DNA from 3 places in the Solidesulfovibrio sp. DCME genome. Region 1 is predicted to be linked to each of the others. Evidence: predicted binding sites of a transcription regulator. Region 1 holds the regulator's gene; each other region holds the start of a gene.
The links. The regulator sigma-54, encoded in region 1, starts transcription at its own class of promoters, with help from an activator protein. The targets are predictions, from matches to a motif close to CTGGCACGGNNNNTGCTT.

Region 1 (4,399 bases):
CCAAGCCCTCCGGCCGGCGCGGTGTGGCCGGCATCCCAAACGTTCCCGAAAGCGGGAAAACAAGTAACCGCTCCCCGGCCGGCCGGCGTGACGCCGGCGTGACCGGGAAGCGGCGATACGGTTTCGGGTCAGGCCGCGGCGGTCAGCACCCGCCACAAGGCCGCGTCGTCCTCGGCGGCCAGGAAGGCCCGCCGGAACGACTCGTCGGACAAAAGCCTGGAGATGTGGGCCAGGATGCGCAAATGCAGGCCCGCCACGTGCTCCGGGGCCAGGACGAGAAAGAAGATGCGGCAGGGCTTGAAGTCCAGCGCATCGAAGTTCACGCCCTTGAGGCTTCGGCCGACGACGATGACGATTTGCTGGAGGCTCTCCATCTTGCCGTGGGGAATGGCCACGCCGTCGCCGATGCCCGTGGTGCCGAGGCTTTCCCGGTCCAGCAGGACCTGGCGGGCCTTGGCGGCGTCGAAATCCGGCCAATGGCCCGAAAGCGGCGCGACCAGTTCGGCCAGCACGTCGGCCTTGGACTCGGCGGCAAGCTCCCCGATGACGAAATCGGGCTGGAGATAGTCCTCAAGCTTCATTTACGCGCCCGTTCCGGGATCGATGAGGCCGAAGTCGCCGTTGCGCATACGGTAGATGACATTGGGCCGTTCGGTTTCGGAGTTGATGAAGACCAGGAACTCGAGCTTCAGGCTGGTCAGCTGTTCGGCCGCCTCTTCCACGGCCATGGGCTTGGGCTCGTAGGCGTCGGTCTGGACGATGGTCGGCGTGCGGCCGCCCTTGGCGTCTTCGCTGATGCTGATGACCTGGGTCTGCACGGTTTCCGCGGCCTGGCGGCGGCGGTCCTTCTGCTTTTCCCGGAACTTCTTGGCTTGCGCCTCGACCTTGTCCAGGATCATGTCGATGGTGGAGTACATGTCTTCCGAGGCTTCGTGGGCGGAGATGTGCATGTTGTCGGCCAGGAAGATGACGTCGGCCATCTGCCGGGTCTTTTCCACGGCCAGGTTGACTTGCAGCTCCGAGGCGTCGGTGGCGACGGTATATTTGGCGAGCTTGTCGAAGCGTTTGCGGGCATAGTCCCGCAGATGGTCCGACGGTTCGAAATTCTTGAAATTAAAGGTGATGTTCATGGGATCCTCCGGGGCTGCGTGGTATTGGGCCGGTTGCCCGGCCCGAAGCATCAGAAAACTTCCTTGCGTTTGGACGAGGACTCGATGCCCATGGCCGTGCGGTACTTGGCCACCGTGCGGCGGGCGATGTTGATTTGCAGTTCGTCCTTGAGCATGTCGGCGATGGCCTCGTCGCTTATGGGGCGTTTGGCGTTTTCGCCGGAGATGATGCGCTTGATCATGGCCTTGACCGATTCCGAGCCCACGGTGCCGCCGTCGTCGAGGTCAAGGGAGCTGTTGAAGAAGAACTTCAGCTCGAAGATGCCGTGGGGCGTGGCCACGTACTTGTTCGAGGTGATGCGGCTGACCGTGGATTCGTGCATGCTGATGTCGTCGGCCACGTCCTTTAAAATCAGCGGCCGCAGGCGGGTCACGCCGTGCTCGAAAAAATCCCGCTGGAACTTGACGATGCTTTCCAGCACCTTGTACAGCGTGCGCTGGCGCTGGTACAGGCTTTTCATGAGCCACATGGCCGAGCGCATCTTGTCCTGCAGGTAGTCCTTGTCCTTGTCCGCCTTGGAGCCAAGCCCGTCCATGTAGGCCATGTTGACGTTGAGCCGCGGCACGCCGTCCTCGTTTAAGAGGATGACGAAGTCGTCGCCGTATTTGTAGACGAAGGCGTCGGGGCTGACGTAGATGGGGTCGCTGGAGCCGTAGCTGGCCCCGGGCATGGGATTGAGCGTCTGGATAAGCTCAAGATATTCCTTGAGTTTTTCCATAGTCAGGCGAAATTTCTTGGCCAAGGGCTTGTAGCGCTTCTTTTCCAGGTCTTCCAGGTGGTCGCGCACCAGTTCGATGAGGATGGGGTCGTCCCAGCCGTAGACCTCGATTTGCGTCAGCAGGCATTCGCTGGGCGTGCGGGCGGCCACGCCCACCGGGTCGAAGCGCTGGATGCGGTGGAGCACGCCCTCCACTTCCGCGACGCCGGCGCCCGCCATCTGGGCCAGCTCCTCCAGCGAGGCCCGCAGGTAGCCCGAGGAATTGAGGCTGCCGATGATGGTCTCGCCGATCTCCAGTTCCTTGTCCGTGAAATTGGACAGCCGCATCTGCCAGCTCATGTGGCCTTCCAGGGACGGCTTGGAGGCGAGCCTAGCGTCGAAGGACATGCCCTCCTCGGGCAGTTCGGTTTCCCGGGCCAGGGACTGGCGGCTGGTGCTGGCGAAATCGCCGATGTAGTCCTCCCATTCGGCGTTTTTGAGCAGTTCCTTTTCCATGGCCGCGTCGCTGGAATCGCCCGAGGGTCCGAGGTTTTCCTCGGCCATGGTCCGTTCCGGCTGCCGGTCCTCCTCCACGGATTCCTCCAGGAGGGGATTTTCCAGAAGCTCCTGCTGCACGCTTTCCAGGAGCTCCAGCCGGGAAAGCTGCAGGAGCTTGATGGCTTGCTGCAGTTGGGGAGTCATGACCAACTGCTGCGAAAGTTTGAGCTGCTGTCGCAGTTCGAGCGCCATTGCTACCGCCGTGCGTGCTTGTGGTTGAGTTCGTCGCAAACGCGGGGGCCGGCCGAGGCCCGCCCCCGCACAACAAAAAGCATGCCACAATCGAAGGGTTGTGGCAATCCGCCAGATTGTCCGTTGCCGTGGAAACCAATCCGGGCCGAGGCCGTTTCGGGAAAAACCGTCCCCTAGCCTTTGGCCCGTTTGGCCGCCGCCACGAATTCACGGAAAAGCGGGTGCGGGCGCATGGGGCTGCTCTTGAATTCCGGGTGGAACTGGCAGCCCAGAAACCAGGGGTGGCCGGGCAGTTCGACCATTTCCACCAGTTCGCCGTCGGGCGACAGGCCGCTTAAGACCATGTCCGCCGCCTCGAAACGCTCGGCATAGGCCTTGTTGAACTCGTAGCGGTGGCGGTGGCGCTCGGAGATCTCGCCGGCGCCGTAGGCCCGGGCCGCCTGGGTCTCGGGTTTGACCATGCAGGGGTAGGCCCCCAGGCGCATGGTGCCGCCCTTGTCGCAGGTCGGGTCGCGGCGTTCGAGCTTCTGGGTGCGGAAGTCGAACCACTCGCGCATGAGGTAGATGACCGGATGGGGCGTGGTCAGGTCGAATTCCTCGGAATTGGCGCCGGTAAGCCCCAGGACGTTGCGGGCGTACTCGATGACGGCGCACTGCATGCCCAGGCAAATGCCGAAGAAGGGAATGCCGCCGGTGCGGGCGTATTCGATGGCCGCGATCTTGCCTTCCACCCCGCGCGAGCCGAAACCGCCCGGCACCAGGATGCCGTCGATGCCGGCAAAGGTGGCGGCGGCGCACTCCCGCGTGACCTCCTCGGAATTGACGTAGACGAAGCGGATGGCCACGCCGCAGATGCCGCCGGCGTGGACCAGGGCCTCGTGCAGGCTCTTGTAGGCCTCCTTGAGGTCCACGTACTTGCCGACGATGGCGATGGACACCGTGCCGGCCGGGTGCTCCAGGCGATGGAGCATGGCGCGCCAGGCCTCGAGGTCGGCGTTTTTCGCCGGCAGGCGCAACAAGATGGCGATTTTCTGGTCCACGCCCTCGTTGTAGAGCTTCAGCGGCACCTCGTAGATGTTGCCCACATCCACGGCCGTGAACACGGCGTCGGCGTCGACGTCGCAAAAAAGCGCGATCTTTTCCTTGAGGTCCCGCGTGAGCTCGATCTCGCTGCGGCAGATGATGATGTCGGGCTGGATGCCGATGGAGCGCAATTCCTTGACGCTGTGCTGGGTGGGCTTGGTTTTGACCTCGCCGGCCACGCGCAGGTAGGGCACGAGCGTGAGGTGGATGTAGAGGACGTTTTCCTTGCCGAGGTCCATGCGCAACTGGCGGATGGCCTCCAGGAACGGCTGGCCCTCGATGTCGCCCACCGTGCCGCCGATCTCGATGATGGCCACGTCCTCGTCGCCGGCCACGCCCAGAATCGCCCGCTTGATCTCGTCGGTGATGTGCGGGATCACCTGCACCGTGCCGCCGAGGTAGTCGCCCCGGCGCTCCTTCTGGATGACGCTGAAATAAACCCGGCCCGAGGTGTAGTTGTTGTTCTGGCTCATGGGCACGCCGAGGAAGCGCTCGTAGTGCCCGAGGTCCAGGTCGGTTTCGGCCCCGTCGTCGGTGACGTAGACCTCGCCGTGCTGAAAGGGGTTCATGGTGCCGGGGTCGACGTTGATGTAGGGGTCGAGTTTCTGGATGGTGACCTTGAGTCCCCGGGCCTGGAGCAAGGCACCGATGGACGCGGCGGCCAGCCCTTTGCCCAGGGAGGACAGCACGCCTCCCGTG
Region 2 (4,399 bases), 2.6 Mb from region 1:
TTTTGTTCTTCCTTGTTGATCTCGTAGTTGGTGGTGCTGTTGGAGCGGTTGGACTTCTGGGTGGATTCGGTGCCGGTGTAGCCCTCGCCCCGGAAGTTGGTGTTGGGCACGGCCGCGCCGCCGCCGCGCGGGGTGGTGGTCACGCCGGTGCCGTCCACGGCCGCCGAGCCGGAGGTCGATTCCTCGCTTTTCTGCTCGCTGCGCACCACGGTGGCGTTGGGGTCGTAGAGCTCCTTGCGGATGGTGCGCTGGCTGAAATCCAGGTCCACGTTGGCCTTGACGATGGCCCGGCCGGGCCCGACGATGGGCGTGAGCATCTGTTCGATGCGGTTTTCCAGGTTGGACTCGAAGGTGTTTTTAAATTCGAACTGGGTGGTGGACATGCCGCCCATGCCGCTGTCGCCCCGGGGCTGGTACAGGGACTGGCCGGTGGTGTCGGTGATGGTGATGTGTTCGGGGGTCAGCCCCTCCACGGACATGGACACCAGGTTGACGATGCCCTGGAGCTGCTTGGCGTCAAGTTTTTGGCCGCGCTTGAGGGTCAGGACCACCGAGGCCGAGGCCTGCTTCTGCTCCTCGATAAAAAGGCTCTTCTGGGGCAGCACCAGGTGCACCCGGGCCTTTTCCACCTGGGGGAATTCCGTGATCGTGCGCGACAGCTCGCCCTGCAGGGCCCGGGCGTAGTTGATGCGCTGCACGAAGTCCGTCTGGCCGACTTTCAGCTGGTCAAAGAGTTCGAAGCCCACGCCCTGGCCGTGCATGACGCCTTCGCCGGCGACCTTGAGGCGCTGCTCGTAGACGGCCTCGGCCGGCACGAGCACCGTGGTGCCGTTGTCGCGCAGCTCGTAGGGCGTCTTGGAGGCCTTGAGCAGTTCGACGACCCGAGCGGCGTCCTCGGGGGCCAAATTGGTGTAAAGGATGCGCATTTCCGGCTGGTTGAGGAAATAGATCATGACCAGGAAAGCCGCGGCCGTGGAGACGGCCAGCCCGGCCAGCAGCATGCGCTGGGTGCTCGTGCGGTTGGACCAGTACTGGATGAGCTTCTCGAAACTCTGCTTGAGGAAAGGGGGCATGGCGTTTCTCCGGGCAGGCGTCCGTTACGGGGGAAAACCCTAGAACTGCATCTTCACCAGTTCTTTGTAGGCCTCAAGCACCTTGCCGCGCACGGTGGTGGTCATCTGCATGGCCAGCCCGGCCTTTTGCAGGTTGATCATCAGCTCGTGCACGTTCTCGGTCTGGCCCGAGGCAAAGGACTGGACCATGTCGGCCTTCTGGTTTTGCATGTCGTTGACGGTCTTGAGGGAGTCCATGAGCTTGCTGCCAAAACCTTCGCTGGGCGCGGCCGGCTTGGCCAGGGAGCGGGAGACCTTGGCGTCGATGGAGCCGGCGCCGACCATGGCGTTTTGGTAGGCAGCCAGGGCGATGGGGGACATGACCATGGGAAACCTCCGTTAGCGCCCGATTTCCAGGGCCTTGTTGAACATGCTCTTGACGGTGCCGACGGTGGAGCTCGACGCCTCGTAGCTGCGCATGGCCGTGATCATGTTGGCCATCTCCTCCACCACGTTGATGTCGGGGTAGGCCACGTAGCCGTCGGCGTTGGCGTCGGGGTGGCCGGGCTCGTACTGCATGCGGAACGGCCGGTTGTCGTTGACCAGGCCCGTGACCTTGACCCCGGCCAGCTGCCGGTCCTGGGCCGTGCGCATGGCCTCGGAAAAAGGGGCGTCGACGGGGGTAGACTCGAGCATCACGGACTTGCGCACGTAGGGGCCGCCGCCGCCCACGGTGCGCGTGGTCCGGATGTTGGCCAGGTTCATGGAGATGGTGTTCATGAGGGTGCGCTGGGCGGACATGCCCGACGACCCGATATCCATGGCGGTAAAGAGGTCCATACTACTTGCCTCCGTCCATGATGACCTTTTGCAGGCCTTCGAAATCCTTTTTGGTGATGTCGGTCAGGGCGTTATACATCAGGGTGTTCTTGGCCATGATCGACATTTCCTGTTCCATGTTCACGCTGTCCAGGCCGGCCACCACCCGGGGCTTCCAGCCCATCTCCAGGTTTCCCTGGAAGCCGGCGGCATTAAAAACCGAAGGCAGATGGTCGGCGGCGGTGCGCGTCATCTTGCCGCGCTCGTCGATATTGAGTGCCCCCTGCAGTTCCTTTTCGAACTCGAGGCGCCGGGCCTTGAAGGAGGGGACGTCCTGGTTGGCCAGGTTGGTCATGACAACATTCTGACGCTCCATACGCAGGTCCAAAACCTTGCCCAGGAGCCCTATGTTACTGGAAAACATCGTTTTCATGCCGTGCGTCCTCGCTTTGCCGCCCCTTTCGCGGCGGGCTTCGCCGGACAGATGGGCAAAAACCGTTCCAGTCAACCGGCCGCAGGCGGCGGGCAGGCATTTTTTTCCGGGGGACCCTGTTTCATTTTCTCATAAAACCATGCGCCGCCGACGGGCAAAACACACTGGCCAAGCCCCCCGGGACGGCTTCGCGAGCACCGCCACGCGCCTGGCACGAGGTTTGCTTCCTTCCTCGTGCCCGGCAGGACGCGCCGCCAGGGCCGGCCCAGAGCCGCGAACACAAAAAAACGGCGCAGGGATCGCGCGCCAACCGGCGACGCCGCCGCAAACATGGGCGTCGAGAACGGAGGGGAAGTCATGAGTGGGCATCTGGATTACGAAATCAACAAGGAACTCGGCGAATGCTACCTGTTCATGGGCGACCTGGACAAGGCCGAGGAGTACTACACCAAGGCCATGAGCAATAACGGGATCCATCCCGACCCGTACCTCGGCCTGGCCACCATCGCCGTGCAGCGCGGCCAGCTCGAAGCGGCCATGAACCTCTACCGCAAGGCCTCCACCATCGAGCCCGACGACCGGGCCCTGTCCGGCATGGCGCTGATCGAGATGGAACGCGGCGACCGGGCCGAGGCCTTCACCCACTTCAAGGGGGCGCTCACCCGCAACCCCGAGAACCTGGTGGCCCTGTTCGGCCTGGTGCGCCTGGCCCACGCCGAAGCGCGCATCGACGAGGCCCTGCCCTACCTGCGGGACTACCTCACCGTGGACCCGGCCAAGCACGAGGTGCGCTTCACCCTGGCCGGCTGCCTGGTGAGCCTGGGCCGCCACGCCGAGGCCGGCACCGAGCTCGAGGCCATCCTGGTCCAGGACCCCCGCCACGCCGCGGCCCGGGACCTGGTCGAGGAACTCAAGCGCGTGGCCGCCTAAGCCCCCGGTCCGAAGAATTTCCCCCCCTCCGCGCCGTCCGGCCGCGCCCCCAAGGACGCGGCCGGACGCCCGGCAGACCGCCCAGGCTTGCCTTGGACGGCCGAGTGTGGCACCTCGCCCGAAAAACAAGCGAGGTCCGCCCATGGAATTCCTGCCGATCAAACGGGCGCTGTTAAGCGTCACCGACAAGTCCGGCCTGCCCGAACTGGCCCGGTTCCTCTCCGCCGCCGGCGTCGAACTCGTCTCCACGGGCGGCACCCGCAAGGCCCTGCTCGACGCCGGGCTGCCCGTCACCTCCGTCAGCGACGTGACAGGCTTCCCGGAAATCATGGGCGGCCGTGTCAAAACCCTGCACCCGGCCATCCACGGCGGCATCCTGGCCGACAAGGACAACCCCGACCACCTGGCCACCATCGAAAAACACGGCATCGCCGCCTTCGACATGGTCGTGGTCAACCTCTACGCCTTCGGCAAGGCCCTGGAAAAAGGCTTGAGCCTGCCCGAGATGATCGAGCAGATCGACATCGGCGGCCCGACCCTGCTGCGGGCCTCGGCCAAGAATTTCTCGAGCATCCTCGTCGTGCCCGACCCGGCCTTCTACCCCGAGGTCATGGACGCCCTGGCCCAAAACACCATGCGCGCCCCCCTGCCCCTGCGCCAGAAAACCGCCGCCGCCACCTTCCGCGCCACCAGCACCTACGACGACGCCATCGCCACGTACCTGGCCAACGCCTAGGGAGGGAATGGGGACGGGGAGAGCGGGAGAGGAAGATGCCTCCGGCGGCCGGGGGGCATGATGCCCCCCGGACCCCCCCGGCGGGAAAGCCCGTAACGGGCGCAGGCATGGCCGGTTGGCCGTTGTCCGTCGGCGAGGCCGGAATGGGGCCTTTCGATGCCGTCGCTGCGCTCCCGGCTCGAAAGGCCCCATTCCGGCCTCGCAGGGCCGTCGCCCCTTCGGGGCGAGGTCTTGGAATTTTGCTTTGAAAGCCTCTTAAAGACCTTTTCCGCGCTTCAAGGCCTTTTTCTTCACCTGCGGCGCGGCAAAGCTTTTCTCACCTGCGGCGCTGCAAAGCTTTTCTCACCTGCGGCACTTCAAGGCTTTTTCTTCACCTGCGGCGCTTCGCCGCTGGCGCCCGTGGCCGCGCAATGGGGCCTGCCGTGCTGG
Region 3 (4,399 bases), 1.5 Mb from region 1:
GCGGCAACGGCACGGCCATCGGCGCCTCGGCCAACGTCATCGTGGTCGGGCTGTCCGAAAAGGCCGGCAACCACATCTCCTTCGCCCGTTTCCTCAAATACGGCGCGCCGGTGACGCTCGGCACCATCGTGATCTCCATGGCCTACATCTACTTGCGCTATTACGCCTTCACCGGGTAGACGGCAGGCATGAGACGGCCGAGCGGACCCCGGGCGACCCGCTTCTGCGCCGCCCTGTGCCTGGCGGCCGTGGCCGTGCTGGCCTTCTGGGGGACGCTTACCACCGGCCCGACCACCAGCGACGACCTCTACTACGAGCAAAACGTCCTGGCCGGCCGCCTGGGCCAGCTGACCACCCAACTGGCCACCGGGTCGGGGCGCTTTCACCACTACCTGCACGTGGGGCTGACCGCCCTGCCCTATTTCCTGGACAGCCCGCCCCTGCGCAAGGCCCTGTCCCTGGGCGCCTTCCTGGCCGGCCTGGCCACCTTTTGCGCCGTGGCCGGCCGCATCGCCGGAAAGCCCTGGCTCGGCTGCCTGGCCGGCCTTTTTGCCCTGGCCTTCTACCAGGACAACTGGCACCACAACATCCTGACCGCCTATCCGCTGGTCTTCCACTCCGGGCTTATCTGCATGAGCCTCGCCGGCGCCTGCCTGTGGCGCCACGGCCGGGGCGGCGGGCGCGGCTTCCTTATCGGCGCCAACCTGCTCGCCTTTGCCGCCTGCTGCCATTTCGAGGCCTTTCTCGCCTACGCGCCCCTGCTGTGGGGCATCGTCTGGCTTTCCCGGCGGGGCACCCCCCGCCGGCGCCTGGCCACCATGGCCGCCGCCTCGGTCGGCTTCGGCGCCTTTCTCGCCCTGAGCCTGGCCTACCGCGCCCTGCACCCGACCCAGTACGCCGGCAACGCCCTGGACCTGTCGAGCCCGCTGCGCCTGGCGCAAACCGTGGCCGCCTACAGCTTTTCCGCCCTGCCCCTGGGCTCGTTTCCCTTAAACTGCAACAGCATCAACCGCTTCCCCGTGATCACCACCCATCTGGTGCTGGACCTGGGCCAGTACCTCGCGGCCCTTGACGGCCAGTGGCCGCGCCTGTCCCCGGCCTGGCTCGCCCTGGCCTTGCTCGCCGGGGGGCTGACCTACCGGGTGCTGGCCCGCGAATCCCTGGAGCCGATGCGCTGGCGGCTTTTGCCCGCGTGCATGGCGCTGTACGCCGTGGTCTGCCCCAACCTGCTCATCGCCCTGTCGCCCAAGTACCAGGGGCCGGCGGCCTCGGGGGTCGCCTGGTACGTGACCTCGAGTTTTTCCGGCTATGCCGTGGCCGTGGGTTTGGCCGGGTTGTGCCTGTGGGGCGCGGCCCGGCTGACCGGCCGTCCGGGGGCCAGGCGGCTGGCGGCCGGGGTGGCGGCCGTGCTGGTCGCGGGCCTCGGCCTGGTGACGGCCTCGGTCAACGCCTCGGTCGGGGCCAGCAAGGTGGCCGCCGGCGCCCGCTGGCGCGAGGCCGCCCTGGCCGTGGCCAGCCCGGCCTTCGCCGCCGTGCCGGACGGCGCGCTCCTCGTCGCCCCGGACCTGTTTACGGCCGTAAACGAGGAAAAGACCCGGGAAGGCTATTGGGAGGACTGGTTCGGCCACTTTGCCGGCAAGCGGCTGTCCGTCGCCCCGACCGCCCCCGCCGCCCTGCCCGGGGACAGGCCGGTCTTCGCCCTGCGCCGCCTGTCCGGGCCGACCGACCCGGCCACGGCCCTGGCGCTCGCCCGCGTCACGCGCCTTGGCCCGCCAAACGCCGACCCCTACGCCCCGGCGCCGGATGCGCCGACCCTTTTTGCCGCCTCGGTGGCCATCGTGGCCGAGGCCGGCAACCGGTTTTGCGACGCGATCTACCAACAAGGGGAGCAGTGGCGGCTGGTCCCGGCCAATACCGTGGGCCGGCGGGGGCTGGCCGAAACGACTCTGGACAGCGGCGCCGCCGAGCCCATCGCCTTCGACTCCCTGGCCCTGGTCCCGGCCCGGGCCATTACCCCCTTCGCGCCGTCCCCGGTGTTGCTGCGCTTCGGCCAGGGATTTACCCCGCCCGAGCGGGCCATCACCGGCGACATCGCCTGGGCCGGCCAGGCCGGGCAACTGCGGCTGGTCAACGGCACGGCCGCCCCGGTCGGGGCGCGGCTGTTCGCGACCCTCATCGCCCTGTCCCCGGTGCGACTGGCTCTCACCGGGCCGGGGCTTGCCCGGGAAATCGCTTCCCAGGGGGCGACCACGCCCATTTCCCTGGAACTGACCCTGCCGCCGGGGGAATCCGCCTTCGACCTGCGGGTCCTGGCCCCGGCCGGCGACACGGCCAAGCGCTTCGGCCTTCTGGGCGCCGGGCTTACCCCGTTGCCCTGAAGCAGGCGGTTCCACGAAGGCGGGAACGCCGCGCCCCGGTTCCACGATTCGTCGAGCGACCCCCGGTCCATAAAAAACATCCCTTTCAATTTCAATGAATTGCGCCGACAACACGCCTTGGCACGCCGCCTGCTTTCTCCCTTGTCAAGACCGGACAACGGACACAACGACCAGCAACATATTTCCAAGGGGAGAAAGACCATGCTGCGCACCATCACCAATTTCGTTCGTGACGAGGAAGGGGCCACCGCGGTGGAATACGGACTCATGGCCGCGCTCATCGCCGCCGTCATCATCGGCGCCGTCACCACCCTGGGTTCGAACCTGAGCACCCTTTTCACGAACCTCGCCGGCCAGATCGGCACCGGCAGCTAAGGCCGAGGCGATCCCGCGAATTTTGCGCAACATGCCTGGGCCGTCTCCGGAAACGGGGGCGGCTCTCGCTTTTGGCCGTTGCCCGAAGCGTCACGGCGCAGCCTGCCGCCCGAAGCGTCACGGCAGCGGCTGGCCTCGCAAGCGCGCCTTGCCCTGGGATTCGTGGGCCTCTGCGACCGGCTCGCCCGGCTGCCCGGACGCAGGGTTCCATAAAACCAGGAACGCCGCCCCCCTGTTCCACGATTTGGCGAACGCTTCGTTCTTCTCCGGATATATATCTTTTTATTTCAGCGTGTTAATCTGAACACATGCCTTGGCACGCCACCTGCTATCTCCCAGGTCAGGAACGGACAACGGACGTAACGACCATCCACATATTTCCAAGGGGAGAAAGACCATGCTGCGCACCATCACCAATTTCGTTCGTGACGAGGAAGGGGCCACCGCGGTGGAATACGGGCTCATGGCCGCGCTCATCGCCGCCGTCATCATCGGCGCCGTCACCACCCTGGGTTCGAACCTGAGCACTCTTTTCACGAACCTCGCCGGCCAGATCGGCACCGGCAGCTAAGGCCGCCGCGATCCCGCGAATTTCGCGCACCATGCCTGGGCCGCCTCCGGAAACGGGGGCGGCCCTCGCTTCTGGCCGTTGCTCCGGGCGGCCACGGCGTCGCATTGCCCGGCACGGCCGCCGGCCAGGCTGCCATGGCGTCGCATTGCCCGGTGCGGCCGCCGGCTCCACCGCCACGGCGTCGTATTGACCGGCGCAGCCCCTGGCCGGCGGCACGGGTTCCATGAATACGGGAACACCGCGCCCCGATTCCACGATTCGTCGAGCGCCCCGCGACAAAAGGAACATACATCAATTTATTTCAAGATATTACACTGCCAGCACGACATGGCACGCCCCCTGCTATCTCTCTGGTCAGGAACGGACAACGGGCGTAACGACCATCCACATATTTCCAAGGGGAGAAAGACCATGCTGCGCACCATCACCAACTTCATTCGGGACGAGGAAGGGGCCACCGCGGTGGAATACGGGCTCATGGCCGCACTGATCGCCGCCGTCATCATCGGCGCCGTCACCACCCTGGGCTCGAACCTGAGCACTCTTTTCACGAACCTCGCCGGCCAGATCGGCACCGGCAGCTAAGGCCGCCGCGATCCCGCGAATTTCGCGCACCATGCCTGGGCCGCCTCCGGAAACGGGGGCGTCCCTCGCCTTTGGCCGCCTCGCCAGTGGCCGCCTCGCCAGTGGCCGCCTCGCCGTTGGTTGCCTCGCCGCTCCCGGCCGCCGCCTTGCCCCGGTAAACGCCTTTTGGCATGCTCGGCCAAAGGAGTCCGCCCATGCAGGAGCCCAACACCCACCCCCGCATCGCCCCGTCCCTGTGCGGCACCCCCGTTGCCCTCGCCCCGGGGCGCGCCGTGGTGCGCCTGACCCTCGGCCCGGCCATGGCCGTAGACGACCGTGGCCTCGTCCACGGCGGATTCGTCTTCGGCCTGGCCGACTATGCCGCCATGCTGGCCGTCAACGACCCACTGGTGGTCCTCGGCGCGGCCGAAGTCCGCTTCACCGCGCCCACGGCCGTGGGCGAAACCCTGGAAGCCGAAGCGGTCCAGGACGAAGACGCCGGCAAGAAACG

Region 2: a site for sigma-54 is predicted at 2,358-2,375, ahead of flgB (flagellar basal body rod protein FlgB). Genes of this name have one in related genera too.
Region 3: a site for sigma-54 is predicted at 2,496-2,513, ahead of ACP59X_RS19455 (Flp family type IVb pilin). Genes of this name have one in related genera too.

What each region holds. Positions count from the first base shown of each region.
Region 1 is NZ_CP188261.1:2,911,057-2,915,455, forward strand. It holds gene ACP59X_RS12805 (PTS sugar transporter subunit IIA) at 129-581, opposite strand; gene hpf (ribosome hibernation-promoting factor, HPF/YfiA family) at 582-1,130, opposite strand; gene rpoN (RNA polymerase factor sigma-54) at 1,181-2,617, opposite strand; gene ACP59X_RS12820 (CTP synthase) at 2,791-4,399, opposite strand, start outside.
Region 2 is NZ_CP188261.1:303,114-307,512, reverse strand. It holds gene fliF (flagellar basal-body MS-ring/collar protein FliF) at 1-1,073, opposite strand, end outside; gene fliE (flagellar hook-basal body complex protein FliE) at 1,113-1,439, opposite strand; gene flgC (flagellar basal body rod protein FlgC) at 1,452-1,892, opposite strand; gene flgB (flagellar basal body rod protein FlgB) at 1,894-2,304, opposite strand; gene ACP59X_RS01360 (tetratricopeptide repeat protein) at 2,662-3,234, shown strand; gene ACP59X_RS01355 (IMP cyclohydrolase) at 3,377-3,970, shown strand.
Region 3 is NZ_CP188261.1:4,395,062-4,399,460, forward strand. It holds gene ACP59X_RS19445 (ArsB/NhaD family transporter) at 1-179, shown strand, start outside; gene ACP59X_RS19450 (hypothetical protein) at 189-2,378, shown strand; gene ACP59X_RS19455 (Flp family type IVb pilin) at 2,580-2,753, shown strand; gene ACP59X_RS19460 (Flp family type IVb pilin) at 3,151-3,324, shown strand; gene ACP59X_RS19465 (Flp family type IVb pilin) at 3,736-3,909, shown strand; gene ACP59X_RS19470 (PaaI family thioesterase) at 4,104-4,399, shown strand, end outside.